DNA from 2 places in the Lysinibacillus sp. 10T31 genome. Region 1 is predicted to be linked to the other one. Evidence: riboswitches for the same ligand, from Rfam matches in the RefSeq annotation. Region 1 holds a riboswitch; the other holds the start of a gene.
What was found. A riboswitch is a leader RNA that binds a small molecule or an ion and turns the genes downstream of it on or off. The one in region 1 is predicted to bind preQ1.

Region 1 (12,237 bases):
TAAACACAAAAAAAGGCGCCTATGTGGAGGGTACTGAAAAACTTACATTTTCATAAAAGCGAACCTTTTTCAGATAAAAATAAGGCACTTCTTGTTCAATTTTGAACAGGAAGTGCCTTATTTCTGTCTCTATTCCTTATTCATTTTCGTTTAGTAGCTAATTGACAGCGAATATCGTTGTAGCACCTTGAATTTCCATGCCAAATAGACCCGCAGTCGATGCCGTATCGTACCCGTGTCCGTTTTTTAATTCACTATTCTTCGCTTCTACTTTGTAGCGATTTGCGGCTAATTGCTTAAATGCTTCCGTATTTTGAAATGCCTCTTGTTCGGCATGTGTATCCGACTTTTAATAATAAGTACTTAAACATACGAATTGGAGGAATGGCATTACGTCCATTGTCTAAACAATATTTTATTTTTAACTCTTCTAAAATGAATGCAAAATCAACAAGTTCATTGATTTGGCGAAGTATATTATCTTTTGGCACAACAATATCGTAGATCGCCATATATGGACTTAAATTAAGGGTTTCTTGATTTGAAATCATCAGGGGGCACCACCTGCACATTAATTCTTTTATTATAAAGGAAAGCGTGACTAAAATAATAGTGTGATACATTGCGTTGTTTGGAGAAGCATCGCTCGACTCCTGCGGGAAAGCGAGACAGACGAGACCCCGCACGAAGCGAAGCGTAGGAGGAGGCTCGGCGCTCGCCCGCGGAAAGCGAGCAGAATGCTTCGGAAAACAACAGTAGAGTCACAGTACCAAATGAAAAAAGCGGGGTATTCAACGATTTAATCGTTGAATACCTCACAATGTGAGAAGATATAGACTTTTTCAGTGCCCTCCTTATGGGCGACTTTTTTTTGTAGGTCTTAAGGTGGAAGATAAATAGTATTTAATAGAAATATTGACAATTATTTTTCAGACAACTAAGCTTAATTAAAAGTAGAGCTGGAGAGGGGATTGCCAGTGGAAATCATTAAATTAAATTGTCCGAATTGTAATGGGAAAATTGAATATAGAGAGGGACAATCATTCAAATGTCCTTTTTGTGAAACTGAAATAATGTTGAAAGAGAATAAAGTCTATTATGTTGATCAGACGATTAATAATTATTATGGTACAACTTCTGCGGATAAAGATACACGTCCAAAAAAGAATTTAAAAGCGCTTTTAATAATACCAATTGTCATCCTTTGTGCATTCTTTGGCTATTTTCTTTTGAGCGGCAATCAAACAGAATATGGTAAGCGTGAGGACATACCTGTTCGAAAAATGCCTGAAAGCGAAGTTCTTTTATTCTTTTTAAAAGATATTTTTGATAAAGGTGGAGCAATGCCAACTAAAGAAGAAATCGCAAGTATCCGTTATTTAAAGGCATACTATTCTGAAGATCAATGGCATTTTGATTACAGCCTTGATGATCCGTTTACAAATAAGCAAGCCGAAATTTCTAACTATATTATTATGGATAAGTTATTAAATACAAAAAAAATCGAACAAAAAGATTTTGAAGCCTTTACTGGTCTGACGGTATTGAATTTGATGGGCGATTATGAAATATCACAAAGTGAAAAGGTAAGCTTCCGACATCTGGAAGGCTTAAAAAGCTATACAGGTAGCTTTAATGAATCATTTAGTAAAATTGCTGACTATTTTAGCGATAAGTCTAATGTTGTAGAGCTCTCTATTCAAATTCGAAGTAATGATGAACTTGCTTTATTATTAGAGTTTCCTAATCTTCAATCACTTGAAATTTCGTATCACACCGAGACAGTTACAGACTTCGCTATTCTGAATAAACTGCCATTAACATCATTGTCTTTAAGTTTTGCCAATGATTTAAAGTGGTTGTCATCATTTACTGATCTAGAGTCGTTAACAATAGATTATAGTGAGGCGACAGATTTTAGCTCGTTCTATTCACTGAATCAATTACAAGAATTGAAACTTACAGCGGTAAAAAATTTAAAAACGCTTGATTTTATACAAAACATGCCTAACTTGCAATCTCTTGATCTTGAAAATATGGATATTACAAATTTAGAACGCCTTAGAAATAAGTCTTCATTGACCAAGCTGCGTTTAGCTTCTCTTTATAAATCAGATTTGCTTGATATTGTGAACAGCCTGACTTCACTGACCGATTTATCGATAACTGGTTATAGTGGCCAAATAGCATCAATTGTAGCACCTCATTTAAAAAAAGCGGAATTAAAAAATACTTTCTTATCCAAGTTAGAGGCGCCTGCTTTAAAAGATTTGACTGTTGATATAAGTGGAGCACAGTCGTATTTGAATGGAGCAGAATTACTGAAATACCCACAGCTAGAACAACTTACAGCGATGGAATCTGGCGATTTTACGGGCATTCGTTCTTTAAATCGTCTGCCAAATCTACAAACAATAAATTTAAATGAAACATCTTTTTATGAAGAGACGAGTGAATTATTCAATTTACAGCATGTAAAAACGTTAAATTGTAATGAGTGTAGGTTTCAAATTAATAGTCAAAATTCATTTAACAACAACATACTGGAACATTTAACTTTGAATGATGTATCCTATCGAATAGGTAATGGTGATTGGGTGCATGAAGTTGATAAGGTTATGCCTTACTTTGCTGGCTTAACAGCTCTACGTTCGTTCACTATACAAGATAGTTCACTACAATCGTTAAGTTTTATGGAAAATTGGCAACAAATTGAGGTGCTTCATTTGGAAAATAACGCTATTTCAAATGTAGAGCCTTTAGTGAATTTGCCCAATTTGAAAAAGCTATATATTTTAGGAAATCAGGTGCAAAATAAATCAGTTCTAGACAATGGAATAGTGATTTATTGAAGTAATGTGACTATATATATCCTCAAAATATTAATGAATCTAATCTCAGCAAAATGTTTAGTATACTGCTAAAATATAGGGCAATATAACAGTCATTTTTTCCAGAGAAGCATTCATGGGAAGATTTTATAAAAAATCAATTTGACGTTTTATACTATTTTATGTATTATATTGATGAAAAGAATGCCCGGACTAGAACGGGAGAGGTTCATAGCAAATACCCTCTATAAAAAACTATGGAAACATGACAATATGCCATGTCCATATCGGACGTGGCTTTTTTTTATGTTTTTACTTATGTTTTAATAGAATGATTGGTAATGCCTCTCTTGAAAAGTGTTGGGAAACATTTTGCAAGGAGGTTTTTTTATGTTTGGCCAAAGCCGTGAAGAAGGTTGAAGGATTTAATATTATTGGGTAACCAAGGTACACAATATTCGTTTAAAAACTAAGAAGAAAGTAGCGCTTTTTCTTAGAGTGCTGTTTTTTCGATATAAGGGAGTTTTTATAGATGAAGCAGGAAAAAGCAATTGTTGTATTTAGTGGAGGTCAGGACAGTACAACCTGTTTGTTCTGGGCAAAAGAACGTTTTGAAGAGGTTGAGGCAGTAACTTTTGATTATGGTCAAAGGCATCGTCTTGAAATTGAATGTGCGAAGGAGATAGCAGGTGAGCTCGGTGTTAAGCATCACATTCTTGATATGTCACTCCTGAATCAGCTTGCTCCGAATGCGTTGACACGACAAGACATAAAGGTAGAAGACGGAGATAATGGTGAGCTTCCATCGACTTTTGTACCTGGCCGAAATCTTCTCTTTTTTTCATTTGCGGGAGTTTTAGCGAGCCAAGTAGGAGCTAAGCATATTGTAACTGGCGTTTGTGAAACGGATTTTAGCGGATATCCAGATTGCCGAGATGTTTTTATTAAATCCTTAAATGTAACGTTAAATTTATCGATGGATGATTCCTTTGTGATTGATACACCATTGATGTGGCTAAATAAGGCACAGACATGGGAGCTTGCTGATCAATTTGGGGCACTTGAATTTGTTCGGGAAAGAACGATGACTTGCTATAACGGTGTAATAGCAGATGGCTGTGGGGAATGCCCAGCATGTAAACTGCGAAAAAAAGGGCTAGATGAGTATATGAGTTACAGGAAGGAGTCTTAAAGCATGTCAGATTTTAAAATCGTCGATAAACTCCAAAAAATAGATGAGGATATTCAAAGAAATCAATTGAACTATCATGCAAAGCGTGTACTCGTAAGCAAAGAATTTACCTTCGATGCTGCTCATCATTTACATAATTATGAAGGGAAATGTAAAAACCTGCACGGTCATACGTATCGCGTAGTATTAGGACTGAGTGGATACACAGATGAACGCGGATTGATGTTTGATTTTGGCGATATTAAAGGCATTTGGAAACAAAAAATAGAAATTCATTTGGATCACCGTTATTTAAATGAAACGCTTCCACCTATGAATACGACGGCAGAGAACATTGTTGTTTGGATTTACGAAAAGATGGCTGCTGCCTTGCTTGATGAACAAGAATATAACGGTGTGCGTGTAGAGTTTATCAGGTTATATGAAACTCCGACAAGCTATGCAGAAGCGAGACGGGAGTGGATGGAAGTTGAGTAAGGTACCTGTTATCGAGATTTTTGGACCGACGATTCAAGGTGAGGGAATGGTAGTTGGCCAGAAGACAATGTTTGTGAGAACTGCCGGCTGCGATTATTCCTGTTCTTGGTGTGATTCATCGTTTACGTGGGATGGCAGCGGAAAGCATCTTATTGTCCAAATGACAGCAGAAGAAATTTGGACTGAGTTGAAACGTCTTGGAGGCAGTGGCTTTTCATTTGTCACGATTTCAGGCGGCAATCCTGCACTCCATCAAAATTTGGGAGAGCTCATTGCAATTTTAAAAGAAAATGACATAAAGGTCGGAGTGGAAACACAGGGAAGTAGGTGGCAAAAATGGATGTATGAGATTGATGAACTGACTATCTCACCAAAGCCACCTAGTTCTGGAATGACCACAGACTATTTGATCCTCTCTGATATCTTCGAAAAACTTAAAAATCGAAACAGTAATCAACATATATCCATCAAAATAGTCGTTTTTATTCAAGGGGATTACGATTATGCTAAACAAATTCACCAACGATATCCAATGATTCCTTTTTATCTCCAAGTCGGTAATGATGATCTCATGACGACTGACAATTCACGATTAATACTACATTTATTAGATAAATATCATGCGCTAATTGATAGAGTGATTAAGGATGAGGAATTAAGAGATGTCAAAGTACTGCCACAGTTGCATGCCCTTGTTTGGGGAAATAAAAGAGGTGTATAGTGTGCTATTACATAAATTTCTTTAAATTTGCTTGAAGAGTCATATATTTAATAACCCCCCTGATTCTTCTTCCTAGCGTAGAAAAATCAGGGGGTTTAATTTAAAACATTACACGTTTTTGTTACAAATGACTCAATGCTTTAACACTCACTTTAACTGATAAATCATGCTTACCACCTGAATAAACACCTTCAACTGGGCTTATATCGGAATAATCACGACCGATGCATAAAATAATGTGATTTTCTAATACTTCTACATTATTAGTTGGATCTAGACCAATCCAACCGATTCCTGGTATCATGACTTCTACCCATGCGTGGGTTGCAATATCACCGATCAAGGCAGAGTTTTCATCGACGTATAAATAACCGCTCACATAGCGTGCAGGAATTCCTTTAGCTCTTAGCACTGCAAGCATGACATGGGTGAAATCCTGACAAACCCCTCGCTTAAGGGAGAAGGCTTCACTTGCAGTTGTCGTAACATCGGTCGCACCAGGAACGTATTCAAAAGTCGAGTATATATATTGCATTAAATTTAATGAAAATAGTACAGGATTTTCAGCATGACCAATGGCATGATAAACTTCCTCTAACTGATTTTCTGTCATATACGTAAAATGTGTAAACTTTAAATAGGGTAAATAATGCTCATAAAATAGTTGCGAGTGAAAAATGGTCTGCATTTCTGGTGAATATTGAATGCGATGAATAAATGGTGCACGTTGAATGCTGACAATAGAGGTCGTCTGAATTTCTAGCTCTTGGTGCTGCTCAGGTATATAAAAAGTGCCAACCGTATTGCCCCATATATCTGTATGCTCACGCGTTAAAGATGAAGGTGTAATGGTAATTCGATAGGATAATAAGCGCTGACGCTCATCGCCCCTTGGCTTTAAGCGGATTGTATTTAGGCTTTGGTCGACTTCAGACTCATATTGAAAAATATTAGTATGTTGAATTTCAAATTTCATTGTGTCCGCTTCCTTTGGATTACTGACTTGCTTGTTGAAAGGGAGCTGTGGTTGATTCCTTTCAAGGTTGTACGCTGGGTTCATATAAATGATAAATTGTTGCAAATGTATTGCCAAATTCAATACATTGACACAATCTTTCCTCCATTAACAAAATAGTTTCCTCAATGGTACTATTCCATAAATCTACATTCATCACAGCAAATAATAAACTCTTTAATGGGGTATGAAGCTCTAAAAATCTTGCTGAAAGAGGATCGTTTTCTAAACAAGTAAATGCTTCTTCTAATTTTTCTAAGCAAAACATCACTGAACGTGGGAAATGATTATCCTGTAATAAATATTGAATCACACAAAGTAAATTGGTTTGGCGATGCTTGCGCAAAAAAGATTCCGTCGCCTCCGATAAATCGAGTAAAAACGAACCGTCCGCTTCTATTAAAGAGATGGCTATTTCCTTATGTTGCTCCAGTATAATTAAAGCCATACGAATCGTCTTTTCTACACGTTCTAACCATTTCCCAACTTGCATGAAATAAAAGGGTAAATCTCGATCCATCGAGCCTTCGATAAGCCCTGTTACCGTCAAAGAAGTCTTTCGTACATTTTGTAAAAAGGAGTTAAGAACGATTAGTGGAATTGGTCTTTCACGTTCCATCATTTCTTGCTGTAATGATAGATAAAAGGCATTTTGCAATTCCCAAAGTTCAATGGGTATGCTATCTCGAGTTATACGAGCGTTTTCTCGTACCGCACGTAAAGTAGCATGGAGGGCATTGCAGTTATTATTAGAAAAGAGTAGATATTCGATAAGTGGATTAACTCGAATCGACTCATAAAAGGACAAGTATTCTTCCTTCGAGGCACAAATATTCAACACCGCTTCCCAATGATCGATGTATTCATTTTCTTTGCCAGATTGCTCCAACATATTCAACAGCTGTACTTGTAATATATGTGCATTCGTTTGTGATCGTTCACTATATCGTGCCATCCAGTATAGTGCATCGGCTACTCGACTTAGCATACTGCAATTCCTCCTTTAATATCCATGTATCTTTTGCTCCTCCGCCTTGGGAAGAATTCACAACTAAAGATCCTTCTTTTAATGCTACACGCGATAAACCTCCAGGAAGCACATAAATATCCTCGCCCTTCATTACATAAACACGCAAATCGACATGACAAGGATAGAATCTCCCATCCTGGAAAGCTGGTGCTCTAGACAGACTAATAGTTGGTTGTGCAATGTATTGATACGGATTTTCCAAAATCTTTTCTTTAAAAATAGCCATTTCTTCATCGCTCGCATGCGGACCAATTAGCATATCATAGCCACCAGAGGCACTAACATTTTTTATGACAAGCTCTCTCATATGCTTAAGAACCCAAGCTCGCTGTCTATCATCAGCTAGATGATAGGTCTCGACATTACGTAAAATAGGTTCCTCTTTCAAATAGTAGCGAATCATATCCGGTACATAGGCATACATCGCTTTATCATCAGCAACACCATTACCAACAGCATTTAAAATAGCAATATTTCCAGCCTTATAAGCAGCCATTATATGAGGAACTCCAAGTAAAGAATCCTCACGAAAAACAACAGGATCTAAGAAATCATCATCAATTCGACGATAAATAATATCAATTTGCTCTAAACCGTAGATTGTTTTCATATAGACTTTGTTATCTCGGACAACTAAATCACGCCCTTCAACAAGCTGAATATTGAGCTGCTGTGCTAAAAAAACATGATCGTAATAGGCCGAATTATACATGCCTGCTGTTAACAGAACAGCTTTAGGTTCTCTATCTGGGTTCATACAAGGTGGCCGATGAGCAAGAAGTGCCTTCTTCATAAAGGCCATTTGTTTGTCGAGCGACTGGATCGTATGTTTAGAGAAAAATTCAGGATACACTTCCTTCATAACAGATCGATTTTGAAAAACATAGGATATCCCTGAAGGATTGCGTAAATTATCTTCTAACACGTAATAAACACCATTTTCATCACGAATCAAGTCTATGCCTGCTAAAAAAATATGATTATCGATAGGTACTTTTACACCAAGCATTTCTTTATAATAATACGGATTGTTTTCAACGAGCTGTTTCGGAATAACCCCATCCTCAATAATAGACTGTTCATGGTAGACATCATGTAAAAAACAATTTAAAGCTTTTACACGCTGCTTCATACCAGCTTCAATTACTTCCCACTGTTCATATGGAATAATAATAGGTATAAAATCAAAGGGCATTGTCCGCTCTGTTCCACCTTGTGCACCATATACGGTAAATGTTATGCCTTGTTTAAGGAATGTTGATTGTGCTTGCTGATATTTTTCCTTTAATTGTTCCTTAGTGAAAGCATTGAGCTTATGATGGAAAGACCGATAATGAGGCTTCGGTTGATTGCCTTCGAACATCTCATCAAAAAACATACCAGATTCATAGAACTTCATCATATGGATCGCCCTCCGAATTTAAGTAGTAGAGAAAACGTGTTACACTTAGTAAGAATCAATTTCGCCTTGGCGTAATTGTAGATAATGGGTACCAATTGAAATGGAACCATATCTTCATTCATCTCATCACTTTTAGAGGAATGAAGATAAATACATATAAAAGGAGCTAATAAAATGACAATCATTAATTTAATGCAAGCTTATGAGTTAGACAAGCTTTCAAAATTAGATTTTACTGATGAGGAGATTGTACACACATTGCAAACAGGGGATGTATCAGTTTGGCAGGAAAAAGTACCAAACTATGAATTTTCCGAAACAATGGCACTTTATCAAGAAGGGGAACAATTATTTTTGAACGCTCTGCATGGTAACTACCGTATCAAATATGTAACTTTGCCAGGCATTCAACGTTTACTGTATCTTCGTTTCCAATTAGAAGAAGGTAAGGATTATCAATTATTAGAAACAGGAATCCAGCATTTAACTTGTGATGAGGAAGCTATCGCTAAGCTTCAACATATGCTATCAACAAACTGGTCTCTAGCGAAACAAGTAGATGGGACGTATAGTATTTTTGTAAAGTAAGCGAATCTCACCTGGGCATATTTATACCGGAATCGACAAAAAACCAAATAATCCCATGCTCATTGTGAGAAGAATCGACACGTATAGTTACCCATCTTTTCGTTTTTCGAATCGTCTCAGAGCATTTAACTCACTAGATTTAAATATTCATTTTTTTCGTGTTTTATACCTAAATATTGAAACTTTCAAAAAAACTTTTATAAAAGGTGATTTTCTTGCTAAAAGAGAATCATCTTTTTTGTCGTCTATAAATAGAACATTCGTTCCATTAATAAAAGAATGACACTTTTTTCACCATTAAGTTCCCAAATTTATATTTGGGAACGTTTTTTCGTGGTAAAATAGAGAAAATAGAGGTGATTTTATGGAAAAGACAAAACTTCCTAAAATAATGAGAGATTTTCTTGTCTATCTAACGACGATTAAAGGAAAGTCTCATCGCACAAGAAAAGAATATGAATATGATTTGACATTATTCTTCCGTTTCTACATAGCAATTCAGAATGATCATGATATATCAGAATTAACGAAAATAGATATTTCAACTATTTCAATAGAAGATATTCGAGAAATGACACTAGAGGATCTATATTTATTTATGGAATATTGCGAGGTGCAGCGTGGGAATTCAGCTTCTGCGAGAGCACGTAAAGTAGCAACGTTAAAATCATTTTTTAAATATCTAAAAGGGAAACGACGTCTTCTAGAGGAAAATCCGGCAGATGAATTAGAAACGCCAAAAATTGGTCGGAAAAGACCTATCTATATGAACATCGAGGAAGCCACGCAATTTATCGATGGTATCCAGCCAAATCGTGCTTCACCGAGGAATTATTGTATGATGATGTTTTTCTTAAATTTAGGGATTCGTGTGACAGAGCTTTGTCAGCTAAATAAGACATCTATCCAAGGTCGCTACTTAACGGTTGTTGGTAAAGGGAATAAAGAGCGGACCGTTTATTTGAATGATAGTTGCATCCAGGCACTTGCTGACTATGAAAATAGCGGAAAGACAGTTTATAAAGGCGAGGGAGAAGAGCCTCTTTTCGTCTCACAAAAAGGAACACGCTTTACTCGTCAAACTGTTGCAAAAATCGTTAAACAAATTAATCAGCAATCAGGACTTCAAAAAGATCGACTGACGCCACATAAATTACGACATACATCTGCAACAATGATGTATAAATCTGGGGCGGATATCCGAAGTCTTCAGCATATACTTGGGCATTCAAGTGTTGCAACGACGCAAATCTACACTCATATTGAAGATGAAGAACTACAACATGTACTCGAAAATAATCCGTTCAATATTGTTCGAGCAAGATAATTTTCAAAATATTAAAGGAAAACCACTTCGTCTAAAGAATACTTTACAGTGTATAGAACATATACAGAATAGGAATCAAAAATCGTTTGGTAAGGGGAGTAGCTTATGAATCAATTAATTAACGATCATCTTTGCGAAACAAGAAATAACTTAGTTGAGGAGATTAAATTATTAAACGATACGCAATTGAATACAAAGCCTGATGCTAACAGTTGGAGTATAGCTCAAATCTGCCATCACTTAGTTTTAGTGGAGGAGTCTTCAGTAAAAGCGATTGCATGGGGATTAAAACAAGCAGATCATAAGCAAACGGAACGTAAAAATGTGCAACTTATTGTAGATAGAACGAAGAAAATTCTGGCGCCAAAAATTGTTGAACCAGCAGAAAACTTTTTTACGGTTCAGCAAATCATTGAGTTGTTAGACGATTCAAGAAATAAATTAATAACTTTCCTTAATACAATTGAAGATCCATCAATATTAGCTGAAAAATCCGTGAAGCATCCTGCCATTGGTGAATTATCCCTCGATCAATGGGTAGAGCAAATTTATTTTCATGAACAACGACATATTGGACAAATCAAAGAAATCAAAGCATTGATGTAGTTTGTAAAATCGATTTGACATTTTAAAATAAAGTTGAATATCAAATAATAATAATGAAAATTGATGATTTAGTGGAATTAATATTTATTCGTCACGGTCAAGGAGAACACACAATGGATTTACCAAGTAGTTTACAAGTAAAAGACCCTTCCTTAACAGCTAAAGGGGTTAAGCAAGTAAAACTATTAAGAAATGAATTTCCTTTGACTAACAATGATGTTATATTTATTAGCCCTACCAGAAGAACGCTGCAAACAGCATTAATTTTAAGTGAAAATATTGATTGCCTTAAAATTGTAAGTCCATTAGTTTCGCCAAGAGTGTTTCCTATTTTTTAAAAATAAAAAAACATTGCCCTTGTGATGAAATAATGGATTTCGAAAGAATTAAAAGAGAGTACCCGGCCTTCGAAGTCGATTTAAATGTACCAAATGAATTATGGAATTCTGGCATAAATATTATACCAGAAAATAATTTTATAAAACTTGCTGAAGAGTTTATTGCAAACTGCAAGTTAATCTGTTGAGAAGAATCCATTTTAATCAATCTTTATTCCTACAATTAAGCAAAGATAAGAACTAATGAACTTCCTGGAGAGATAGTACAAAGAATGAAGAAAAGAAAAGCGCGACATTATATTAAAGAAATTATTAGAGACATTAACAATTCAATTGCATCAGAAATAATTTGGAACATTTTAATGTTTATCCCTAAAATGATCTTTCGATTATTGAAAAATTTATGGTGAACGTTTAATTTCTCGCAATCAGCATAATGAGGTCGAGATATAGCCACATAGTAAGAAGGAAAGGACAAAAAGCCTTTCCTTCTTTTTCGCGTTTTATGTTATAATTATCGTTATTTACTATTTTTTGTTAGGAGAAATTATGAGAATTTATAAGTTAGCTAGTATATGCATTTCTATTATACTCTTATCAGGGTGTAATACATTTTCATCTAAAACAGAAGTACCCTCTAAAAATGCAGCGTCAGAGGCTGTGAAAAATGAGCCTGTTGTTTTGGAGAGCACTCATAAGGAGAATGATGA
Region 2 (12,237 bases), on a different contig from region 1:
GACCATCGCCCAATAAAATGGCCAGCCAATTTTTTTTAGTTGCTCAATATCAAGCGTCGCTACTCCATACATAGCTAAAAATCCGATTAGGTAATAAAAAAATTGCTTTATAATAAATGAGCTTGTATACTGCTCAAACACTGTACTACTGGAATGAACAAAGAGACAACTAATAATACCGAGCAATGACAAGCTAATGACTAAACTTTTATCTAATTTATTGAACTGTAATTTATTAAACGGTAACATTCAAACACCTCCTTTTTTCTGTACTATTAATAGACAACGATAGGAAATGTAGAAGGTTGCGAGATAAATGATTATTATGATTGTTATAAATTATAAACCCATTCTACTATTTCGTTGATTTTCCATTTGATGCTATATGAGTGAATTCGGAGGAATATTAAGATGATGTTTGATTGATTTATGTACGGAAGTAAAGTATTGGGAGGTTAAGGGAAAAGTGAAGCTCTTCACCATAATGTGGATGAACTGGCATGTTCCTGAATGCATTTAATGAGGACTAATATCACGTTACCCAGAGGAGAATATATGCCTATTATATTAGGAGTAATGGGATTAATTTCACAACTCTTCGTGCAATCTTTACAAAAACATAACACTGGCTTTATATCTTCATACTATCATTATTGGTAAGAGTTGGAGAAGGAGCCAAAGATGATGCATTTTTTTCGATACATAATGGTGAAGGACAAATTACTTATACTGATGATTGTTTGTGTACTATCGAATGTATTGCTAGGTATTTTTAGTGTTGATTATTTACGGAAAATGTCATGGCATGCAAGTGAAAGTTATACAGAAGGACTTGTACCGATCGGATGGTTAAATGAACTAGAGGAATCACAACGACAATTAGATTATTTAGTGGACTCTGCTGGAGCTTATCAAGAAATGACTACCATTTTAAAAAACGCTGAGCAGCCTTTCAATCATTTAGAAAGTCTAGAAATCGATAAAAAGACGGACCATCAGATGAAGAAATTTAAGACCTTACTTGCACAGCAGGTAGAATTAATCAATAACTATAAGCAATTGGGGCAAAATGAACAACAACAATTTTATGCTCAGTCTTATTTACCTGTAAGCAAGCAAAGTCATTCGTTATTAGAAGAAACTCAAAGCTATTTGGTTCAGAGGGCTAAGGAACAGCAACAGGCATACCAGAAAGATGTGCAATTTGGTTATTGGTTATTGGGAGGCGTATGTTTATTCGTTGTTTTGTTAGTAATCTGTATAGGGTTTATAGCAACAAAAGCTGTGAATATACCAACTCGTCAATTGAAATCATTATTAAAGCGTGCAGAGCAGGGTGATTTCACAGCGAATGCCAGTTATGTGGCGCAGGATGAGCTTGGCGAGGTAGTCTTGTCTTACAATCAAATGGTAACAGAGGTGAAAAGACTACTTCATACAGTATCCAATAGTGCACATGAGGTTGAAGAAATGACTGGGAAACTACAGGAATCTTCTGAGCAATCGTCTAACACGACGCACAAAATTGCAAAGGATGTGCAGTCTATTTCAGATTCAACTGCTGCTTCTACCAAAAAATTAGCTTCCAATACAGCATCTCTAGAGGAAGTGCTGAATGGTGTGCAAATAATTTTAGAAAAAGTACAGGTTGTTGAAAATTTTGCTCATAAAACTGCACGTGATGCAGAAAGTGGTACGGAAATTGTACAGGCAAATTTAACACAAATACAGGCTATTAAACATGCAGTTGAAAAATCGAATACAGCCATTTTTAATCTTGTAGAGAGAGCAGCTACAATCGATCAAATGGTTGAAGTGATTGAAAAAATTACCGCACAAACAAACCTCTTAGCCTTAAATGCATCTATTGAAGCTGCTAGAGCAGGGGAGCATGGTAAAGGATTTGCGGTTGTGGCCAATGAAGTTCGCAAGCTTGCGGAGCAAACAGTTCATTCAACGCAAACGATTACGTCCATTGTGCAAAATATTCATTTAGATTCTAACTATGCTGTGCAAATGATGGAGGGTGTGTTAGTCGCAACTGAAAAGGGTGTACAGGTTACAGGAGATACGGCAACAAGCTTCGATCAAATTTTAGAAAAAGTACATACAATGAAGCCATATATAATGGAAGTATCTGCAACTATTCAAGAAATTTCTGACCATACGAAAAAGGTTAGTGAAGATGCGGTAATGTTAACATCATTTTCTGATACGAATGCAGCATCCACTAGACACGTAGCTACTTTAACAGCTGATCAATTAACCGCACAGCAGCAATTCCATGATTATATTAAAGAGCTACATAAGGTATCAAAAGTTTTACAAATAGCCGTAAAGCGTTTCTTAATCTAATAGGAAATAAGGGACTTTCTTTGTATACAAAGAAAGTTCCTTTTTTTGGACTAGAGGTGCAAGGGTCATTTCATCGAACAATTAATACTGCTCCTATGTGGGGAAATGAATAATGTCCTTTTGAGGTGTACATATGTATTTTGTTTGTTTTACTAGCACAATAATTTATTGGTCTCATATACTGATGATAAAGGATTTTACGTTCTGTTTTTAAAATTTAAAAATATTATGGTTGTATTTTTAATATGAACAAATTATAATGAAATTCATTAGAAGTGTTATTAAATCAATGTTTAATCATATATTATTGTACTCTTGAGAAGTACAATTGTTCACAGGTGGAGGTTTGGAGAAATGAAAAAGATAATGGTTACAGGAGCACTAGGTCAAATAGGTTCTGAGCTTGTAGAAAAACTTCGTAGTGTTTATGGAGAGGACAATATATTAGCGACAGATATCCGGAAGCTTGAGCATTCTAAAGGTCCATTTGAAGTATTGGACGTGACTGATGGACAAAGAATGCATGATTTAGCGAAGGATTTTGGTGCAGATACAATGATGCATTTAGCGGCGTTATTATCGGCAACGGCAGAAAAAAATCCTTTGCTAGCGTGGAATTTAAATATGGGTGGTTTAATGAATGCATTGGAGGTTTCGCGTGAGTTAGACTTGCAATTTTTCACACCGAGCTCAATAGGTGCGTTCGGTCCATCGACACCGAAGGATAATACGCCACAGGATACATTACAGCGTCCAACAACAATGTATGGGGTAAATAAAGTTGCTGGTGAGCTGTTATGTGATTATTATTTCAATCGTTTTGGTATAGATACTCGCGGTGTACGCTTCCCAGGGTTAATTTCATATGTAACTCCACCAGGAGGTGGTACGACAGACTATGCAGTAGAAATCTTCTATGAGGCGATCAAGCAAGGGAAGTACACATCCTATATTCAAGAAGGTACGTACATGGACATGATGTACATGCCAGATGCATTGCAAGCTATTGTAGACTTAATGGAAGCAGATAGTAGCAAACTAATACATCGCAATGCCTTTAATATCACTGCAATGAGCTTCGAGCCATCTGAAATTGCGGCGGAAATTAAAAAGCATTTGCCACATTTCCGTATGGATTATAATGTAGATCCAGTACGTCAAGCGATAGCAGATAGCTGGCCAAACTCTATAAATATAGAAGCGGCACAAAAAGAATGGGGCTTTAAAGCACAGTATGATCTAGCAAAAATGACAGTTGATATGCTAGAAAAATTAAAAATCAAACTACAAACAAAAGCCTGTTCATAAATAAACAATCCTAAAAATCGGACGAAGAATTTAGTTTTCTTCGTCTTTTTTTATTTTGACGGGCAATCACTTAAAATTGGAATGATACTTGCACGTATACCTTGTATATAAGTTGATTGGATATGAAGGCTGGGCGAACCTAGGGATTAGCGTCACAGATGATTAACCTCATGATGTTGCTGTCGCTTTGCTATCGCACAGATAAAACCTTTTGTTGCTGTCACGTTGTGTAAAAGACAATAAAGTTATTTATTTTTAAAAACCTAAACAAGCATAACCCCGTCCTAAATTTAGGGCGGGTTAAAATATAGTTGTATTTACCGTTTGATCAAACCTTTGATATCTCTGAAAACTTTCCATACGTTACACCCAAAATTGCTTACCAATGTGATAAGTAAATCTTGTTGTTTGTCGTATGAACTATAAAAACTTATACCAGGATCGCAGCCTTCAAAGTGGTAATCAAACATGCCTTCTTCTTTTTTATCCAGCCAAATCCCATACCCATAGCATTCTTCTTTCACTTGAGGAGTTAACATTTCTTTTAACATTTCCTTCGATATCAATTGACCCTTCATCAGACTGGCCCAGAACTTTTCAACATCGATTACAGTAGTAAATGCTCCTCCTGCTCCTGTTCCTTTTACGTCAACACTGTAAATATTGGTATAAAACTCTTGCCTGCTGTCATCATATACATATCCGTTTGCACATTGAGCAGGCAATCTGTCCAGTTCATAATACCCCGTATTCAACATACCGCAAGGAATAAAAACATGTTCATTAAGATATACATCAAATGAAGAGCCAGTAATGGCCTCAACAATAAGACCAAGAACAACAAATCCTGTATTATTGTATTGAAATCTATCTCCTGTAGGATACATCATCGGCTTATGTATAGATAATGGAATGATATCTGATGATGTGCGAATTTTATAATTGGGGTAATCTATCCATAGTTCGTCATAATCTTCCATGACAGACTCATCAAAATAGTCGGGTATTCCCGATGTATGATTAAGCAACTGCCTCATGGTGATATGAGGATCAATATTCTTTAAATCAAAATTCAAGATGTCCCCGATACAACTATCAAAAGATAACCGCCTTTGTTCAATCAGTTGCAAAATGGCTATGGCAACAAATACTTTTCCTGCTGAGGCAGTTGCAAATTTTGTATCAATCTCGTTTGATACTTTATTTGGTAAATCTGCGTATCCAAAGGCTTTACGGTATACATTTTTACCATTTTGAGTGACCGATATGACCCCACTGAAATCCTCGTTTATACATTCGTCAAACCCCATCATTTCACTCTCCTTAAGTAAACTTATATTGATATATGCAAGTATTAATTTTACTCATTCTTCCCTCCAACGCTTCCAGGAAAGGCCAAGCCGGAACGGAAATCAACTCACGTTATGGTGATGAGCTATACAAGTGGATTTTCTAATATATTTTGGTTCATCATCGGAAGGTTAAGGTGTCATTTTGAAATATATGCCATGTAAATAAGTTGATTGGAGTTGCGACTGGGCGACTCCTTGGGATCAGCAATAGAGGAACGAAGGCTAAAACCATCACGTCCTGTGATAACGCCTTCGTGACCAACTTCGTGTTGGCCCGAGACCCTGGAACGAGCAACGCGAGTGAAGCGGCTCATCGGACGCCCTCAGGAAAGCGCCCAGTCGGAACGGAAATCAACCCCCGTTATGTGAATGAGTTATTTTAGAAAAAGTTAACAATAAAAAGAAAATTATTGGAATATATAGCTTAATTTATAATTTTCTACTATAATCATATTCAAAATATTAATAGTATTCAATTAAATTAGCTGTTAATATTTCACAAAGGTAAAAAAGGGAGTTCACAAGAAGAAGGGATGGATGGTTTTTATGATGCAGACGCCGTTAGTATTAACAAACTTTTTTAAACGAGCAGAAACTTATTTTGCTAGAAAGACTATTGTTTCACGGACGAGCCCACAGAAGATTCACCGTTTAACATATGGGGAATGGGCGAAAAGAACACGTCGCCTAGCAGATGCGCTTACAAAGCTGGGGATGACAAGAGGAATGAAGATTGGTTCCTTTGCTTGGAATCAGCATCGCCACTTAGAGGCTTATTTTGCGGTACCGTGTTCTGGCGCTGTTTTGCACATGGTGAATATTCGTTTATCAGAAGAACATTTAACTTATATTATTAATCATGCAGAAGATGAGATTTTAATGATTGATGTAGATATGTTACCAGTTATTGAAAACATTGCGCCTGAGCTCAAGACAGTGAAACATTATATTATTATGACGGATGAGGATACTTTACCAGAAACGACATTACCGAATGCATTATCCTATGAGGATTTATTAGCAGCAGCAGATGAAAACTATCAGTTCCCAGAGGATATAGGGGAAGAGGAGCCTGCTGGAATGTGCTATACAAGCGCTACAACAGGAAATCCAAAAGGGGTTGTTTATTCACATCGAGGTCTAGTGCTACATAGTATGATGCTGAGTATGTCTGATTCAATGGGCATTTCTGAGCGTGATGTCGTGATGCCGATTGTACCAATGTTTCATGCAAATGCGTGGGGCTTACCATTTGCAAGTGTCAATGTAGGTGCTACACAGGTATTGCCTGGTCCACAATTCACATCGGCAATCATTTTAGATTTAGTAGAGCAGGAAAAAGTTACATTAACAGCTGGGGTGCCGACCATTTGGATTGGTGCGTTGCAGGAACAGGAGAAGCGTGAGCGAGATATAAGTTCGCTACGTGCCATTTGTTGTGGCGGCTCTGCTTCACCTACGCGACTTATTCGTACATTTGAAGAGCAGTATGGCATTCCATATATAGTCGTGTATGGGATGACAGAAACAACGCCGATTGTAGCGTTATCAAATTATATGTCTTGGATGGATGAATGGCCAATTGAAAAGCGTATTGAATCGCGAGCAATGCAAGGAATGACGATGGCCGGTATTGAATCAAGTATTATTAATGATAATGGAGAAGTGCCATGGGATGGGGAGACGATGGGTGAGTTACGCTTGCGAGGTCCATGGATTTCACATGAATATTATCGTGATGAACGTACAAATGATGCGTATCGAGATGGTTGGTTGTATACAGGGGACATTGCGGTACGAACAGAGGATGGCTTTATCAAAATAACAGATCGTACAAAGGATTTAATTAAATCAGGTGGGGAGTGGATATCCTCAGTGGATTTAGAAAATGCGTTAATGACCCACGATGCTGTTTTGGAAGCAGCAGTTATTGCAATTCCACATGTCAAATGGCAAGAACGCCCGCTAGCATGCGTAGTGTTGAAGGAAGGAATGTCAGCAAGTGAAGAGGAGCTTCTTGCATTTTTAGAAAGTCAATTTGCGAAATGGTGGGTACCAGATGATGTGGTATTTTTAGATGAAATACCCAAAACATCCGTTGGAAAGTTCCTAAAAGCTAAGCTTAGAGATAATGTGGCAGAAATTTATCCGAAATTAGGTTCATTCGTATAGTTAAAAGAGCGATTTCCACTCAGGGAAATCGCTCTTTCATTTCGCGTTACCTATTTAACATTTGAAATACTTGTTCTACGTCTTTGTCTCCACGGCCAGAGATATTGATAATAATGCTCTCTTCCGAAGATAATGTTGGGGCAAGCTTTAGTGCATGTGCAACTGCGTGGGAGCTTTCAAGTGCAGGAATAATTCCTTCAACCTTTGACAGTACTTGGAATGCTTCAAGCACTTCTTCATTCGTCACCGTTACATATTCTCCACGACCAATTGTTTTTAAATAGCTATGCTCTGGACCAGCTCCAGGATAATCAAGCCCAGCGGCAATTGAATATGTTGGTAATGGATTGCCTTCTGAATCTTGCAGTACTAAACATTTGAAGCCATGTAATTCACCCGGTGTTCCTTCATTTAAAGTTGCCGCCTTATCTGGTTCAATGCCAATAAGACGAACATTTTCATCTGCAATATATTCTGCAAAGGCACCAATCGCATTACTACCGCCACCGACACAAGCAAGTACTGCTGCTGGTAGCTTTCCTTCTTTTTCTAAAATTTGTTCGCGACTTTCACGGCTAATGACTGATTGGAAATGCTTGACCATTGAAGGGAATGGATGAGGTCCAACAGCAGAACCTAATAAATAAAAAGTCGTCTCATAGTTTTCAACTAAATCAGCAAATGCTTCATCCACAGCATCCTTTAGTCGCCCCTGGCCTTTATCAACAGCTACTACCTTTGCACCAAGAAGCTCCATACGGAAGACGTTTAATGCTTGACGCTTTGTATCCTCTAAACCCATATAAATTGTGCAATCCATTCCGAACATTGCACAAGCAGTTGCTGTTGCTACACCATGTTGACCTGCACCTGTTTCGGCGATCACACGATTAGCACCCATGCGCTTTGCCAATAAAATCTGTCCAAGAACGTTATTAATTTTATGTGAACCTGTATGGTTAAGATCTTCACGCTTTAAATAAATTTTTGCGCCGCCTAATTGTTTTGTTAAATTTTCAGCAAAATAAAGTGGAGATTTGCGTCCAACATATTCATGGAAATAATACTCTAGCTCTTTATTAAAGTCTTCATCGTCTTTATATTTTTGGAAGTTTTCATCTAAAATATTTAACACATCTTGAAGCTCATCAGGAACAAAGCTACCGCCAAATTCACCGAAATATCCTTTTTTCTCTACTACTGTGCTCATCTTCTCTCGACTCCTCTTATCTAATTTTTTCCATAAAAAAAGTCACTACAATCCTTCTGTAAAAAGGACGAGTAACCGTGGTGCCACCTTCATTCGCAAAAATTGCGCGCTTTCGTACTCCGGTAACGTGGAGTAAATTCGTCCTCACATTTGATGAGGCTGCTCCAAAGCCCATTCACAAGTATGTACTACTGATTTGCACCAACCATCAGCTCTCTTTAAGTACTACAGCTTGCTACTATTCTTTTTCCTAGCATTTATTGAAATGAATTGTAAAGTATTTTCAGAATAGTGTCAAGGTATGCTGGTACCAAGAAAATAAAAAAAGACGAATCTAATAAGATTCGTCAGTTAAATTAAATTTTTGAAGTTTAAGCGTTTATTCAATAGATACATAATCGGCGCACCGACCGCTAAAACAACAAATTCACCTGCAGCAACAGTCAACCATGTCCAGAAGAATGGTAATTCTAATGCTATGTTTAATTCTAAGGCAATGATGAACATTGTGCATGTAAATAACAATGTATTGATGACTAAACGAGCCCAAATATTTTTGACAAATTTACAAATAAGAATGAACAACCCAAGGGTAATCATCGAATGGGCTACACCGAAAAACAAATCGATAATGCCGTTTGGTGAAAATATATTGGAGATAAATACACCAATAATGATCCCAACGGCAAAGCGTGGATTAAACGCTACGAGATGATTAAACATTTCCGATAGACGGAACTGCACTTCTGTAAAGCCAAATGGTGCGACTAACAATGTAATAGCAATGTAGAGCGCTGCAATAATGCCACTCGTTGCTAAAAATTTAATTTTCATATTCATTTCTCCTTAGTTTTTTTACGTGGGATGGTTACGAACCACGTGAAGCAAATGCAATCATATCAATGTTCGTGCTTGTTTGTAAATAGCGTTGAGTAAAAAAAGCGCAGGAATTAATAGTGCTAACGGTAATATTTAGCTTTTGTTAGTTGCTCATTAATTAGATATGTGTGTGCGTGACCAGGATTCGAATGTTGAATTCATAAGAAGGGGGCTTGTACACTTGCTTCTTTGCAGGTGGAATGGATGAGAAGCAACAACTAAAGGGGAGTCCGGTCATATCAAAAAAGAACTGTTATAAGCAGTTCTTTTAAAGTGAACATGTCAATAGTTTTTTAATAGTCTAAAAGCATGAGCAAATTTTTGCGCAAAAATTAATGGGGGCTCTATTGATTGAAAGTGAACGTATAAAATAGCGGGGTCCGAATATATCCAGTGATTATGAACAGCACTTATAATCAAATTATTATCGGCAAGTACCTTAACAAATGGGGATAATTCCTCTTCTAGTACTACAACCTCACCTAAGTTAAGTGCATTTCCATATATATCGAGCGATTCGAATGTTATCCCAGCATGAAGTGCACTACGACTTGGGCGACCTTGAATCATAACATTAAGGTTTCGATTAAGTCTTACTGAACATACGCCATGTTCGATAGAAGCTTTTCCGTTTGCAATCTGAGCAAATTTTGTACACATATCTTGAAATCTTTGCATTTAGACACCTCTATTATTAAATTTCTTTCGGCAATTATTTTCTGTAGCGAAAGCAAAGCGACAACTACAAACAAGCCGAGGCATAGTTGATTATTTATAATGAGGATGCCTTGAAGAGAAAGTAATAAGGGTTTTTTATTTGAAACTAATCCTCACATAACATTTTTAATTTCTTCTATTTCAACAATTAAATCGTCCAGTTGCTTTTTAAATTCATCCGTATATTCTAGTTCTTCGTCTAATTCTTTTGTATATTCTAAGGCATTTAAGGCAAAATCTAGAGCGAATTCGAATAGACTGTCACAAAGATTAGAAATGATTGTGTCAATATCTCCTGTTTTTGCATTTTGCTGCTTTTTTGAATGAGAAGGTTGATTTAAATCCATTTCATCATTATTCATGGTATTCCTCCTTTTGGGAACAGCACTGTCTCATTTGCATCATATGCATTAAATACAAAAAAGGAGACTAAAAACATAAAGGGAATAATACGAGCTGGTGATTCTAAAGTACTCGCATGTTGTCTTTATTCAGCCATTCAAGGTGTTGCTTAAACGCACGTATGCTTCCCAGATATTCCGTTACCTCAAAGTAGTTGGTTAGTAGATGAAGAAGTAAAAGCACTGTTATGAAGGCCTGACATTTCTTACGGAGAATGTCAGGTTTTTTAGGTTTTCCATAAATTACTCTAAAAATCAAATGACTTCGCAAAATTGTCAAAAAAATTTTTGTTATGTTAGAAAAAGAAATCAATTTATAGAAACAGCGCAGTTTAGCGGTTTAAAGCGGCAAATTGAGTGAAAAGATAAAATATTTCATCGATTTTAAAAGTCAGAACATTCATAATGTTGTTGACGAACCTTGATAATAACGATAATATAGCGATACATTCACACTTTGTTTGGATAAAGTGTGATAAATATTAGAGATAATATCGGGGGGATTATTTGTGAAAAGCAATTTAAAAAAGCTTTCGTTCCTGTTATTCGGGTTAGTTTTAATGCTCGCTGCTTGTGGTGGCAGTGGTTCTAGTTCATCAGATTCGAAAGGGAACGAAAAGAATAATGCAAGTGAGAGCGGCAATACAGATGACAAAACATATAAAATCGGGATTACTCAAATTGTTGAGCATCCATCTTTAAATGCTGCAACTGATGGCTTTAAAAAGGCAATTGAAGAATCGGGCTTAAAGGTTGAATACGATCCACAAATAGCGCAAGGAGATAACAGTCTTAACACGACGATTGCAAACAATCTAGTAAGTGCCAACGTAGATTTAATCTTTGCTAACTCTACGCCATCTGCACAAGCAGCGGCGACAGCTACTAGTGATATTCCAATTGTCTTCACTTCTGTAACAGATGCTGTTGGCGCACAGCTCATTGAATCGATGGAGAAGCCAGGGAAAAATGTAACAGGAACGATCGATTTACATCCTGATACTATTGCGAAAACAGTAGCATTCTTGAAGGAATTAGGTGCGAAAAAAGTAGGTATGGTTTACAACGCAGGTGAGCAAAACTCAGTAGCACAAGTAAAAGAAGTGAAAAAAGTTATGGGTGAGCAAGGCCTAACAGTAGTTGAGGCATCTGCAGCAACTTCTGCAGAAGTAAAACAAGCTGCTGAATCATTAATCGGTAAAGCAGATGCATTCTATATCATTACTGATAATACAGTAGTTTCGGCTCTTGAGTCTGTAATTGATGTAGCAAATTCTAATAAATTACCACTAGTTGTAGGAGAGCTTGACTCTGTTGCACGTGGTGGCTTAGCGGCATATGGTTTTGAATATTATGACATCGGTTATGAAGCGGGGCAAATGGCTGTGAAAATTCTAAAAGGTGAAGCAACACCTGCGGATATACCAGTACAATACCCACAAAAGCTAAAACTATTAATAAATAAAAAAGTAGCGGATGATTTAGGAATCGAAATTAAAGATTCTTGGGGTGCAGAACTGTTAGAAAAGTAATGACCTGACATGATCATCTTATGGAGCGAAGCGGGGGAGATCTAAAACTGCCCCCGCTTTATCTACTTTTAGAATGAAAAACGAAATCATTTATGAGGGAGAATTACCGCTCTGTTTGTGGATAAGAAAAATTATAAGTATTATGCATTGATCCATGATTATGGTGGGGTAATTCTTACTAGTTTCATCTTATTAGAATACTAATATATGAGAAGGCTATGGTTTGTCATCGAAAGTTATATGTCACATGGATAAGTTGATTGGAGTGGGGGCTGGGAGACTCCTTGGGGATTATCGGACGCGCCCAGCCG

Region 2: linked by a shared signal. The riboswitch ahead of AC1DCY_RS15585 (QueT transporter family protein) and the one ahead of queC (7-cyano-7-deazaguanine synthase QueC) in region 1 are both predicted to bind preQ1.

Annotation. Positions count from the first base shown of each region.
Region 1 is NZ_JBFTHS010000012.1:32,608-44,844, forward strand. It holds partial or broken gene AC1DCY_RS08965 (IS5/IS1182 family transposase) at 158-349, opposite strand; partial or broken gene AC1DCY_RS08970 (transposase) at 339-551, opposite strand; gene AC1DCY_RS08975 (leucine-rich repeat domain-containing protein) at 978-2,852, shown strand; PreQ1 riboswitch class I at 3,050-3,096, shown strand; gene queC (7-cyano-7-deazaguanine synthase QueC) at 3,364-4,023, shown strand; gene queD (6-carboxytetrahydropterin synthase QueD) at 4,027-4,500, shown strand; gene queE (7-carboxy-7-deazaguanine synthase QueE) at 4,493-5,221, shown strand; gene AC1DCY_RS08995 (transglutaminase family protein) at 5,343-6,197, opposite strand; gene AC1DCY_RS09000 (alpha-E domain-containing protein) at 6,259-7,224, opposite strand; gene AC1DCY_RS09005 (circularly permuted type 2 ATP-grasp protein) at 7,178-8,668, opposite strand; gene AC1DCY_RS09010 (hypothetical protein) at 8,843-9,256, shown strand; gene AC1DCY_RS09015 (tyrosine recombinase XerC) at 9,621-10,583, shown strand; gene AC1DCY_RS09020 (DinB family protein) at 10,689-11,189, shown strand; gene AC1DCY_RS09025 (phosphoglycerate mutase family protein) at 11,243-11,527, shown strand; gene AC1DCY_RS09030 (hypothetical protein) at 12,077-12,237, shown strand, end outside.
Region 2 is NZ_JBFTHS010000025.1:20,790-33,026, reverse strand. It holds gene AC1DCY_RS15620 (FtsW/RodA/SpoVE family cell cycle protein) at 1-249, opposite strand, end outside; gene AC1DCY_RS15615 (methyl-accepting chemotaxis protein) at 685-2,355, shown strand; gene AC1DCY_RS15610 (L-threonine 3-dehydrogenase) at 2,710-3,663, shown strand; gene AC1DCY_RS15605 (serine hydrolase domain-containing protein) at 3,981-4,973, opposite strand; gene AC1DCY_RS15600 (hypothetical protein) at 5,183-5,398, shown strand; gene AC1DCY_RS15595 (long-chain fatty acid--CoA ligase) at 5,562-7,187, shown strand; gene trpB (tryptophan synthase subunit beta) at 7,234-8,397, opposite strand; T-box leader at 8,458-8,658, opposite strand; gene AC1DCY_RS15585 (QueT transporter family protein) at 8,749-9,231, opposite strand; PreQ1 riboswitch class I at 9,238-9,282, opposite strand; gene AC1DCY_RS15580 (DUF1259 domain-containing protein) at 9,559-9,954, opposite strand; gene AC1DCY_RS15575 (hypothetical protein) at 10,107-10,355, opposite strand; gene AC1DCY_RS15570 (ABC transporter substrate-binding protein) at 10,904-11,926, shown strand.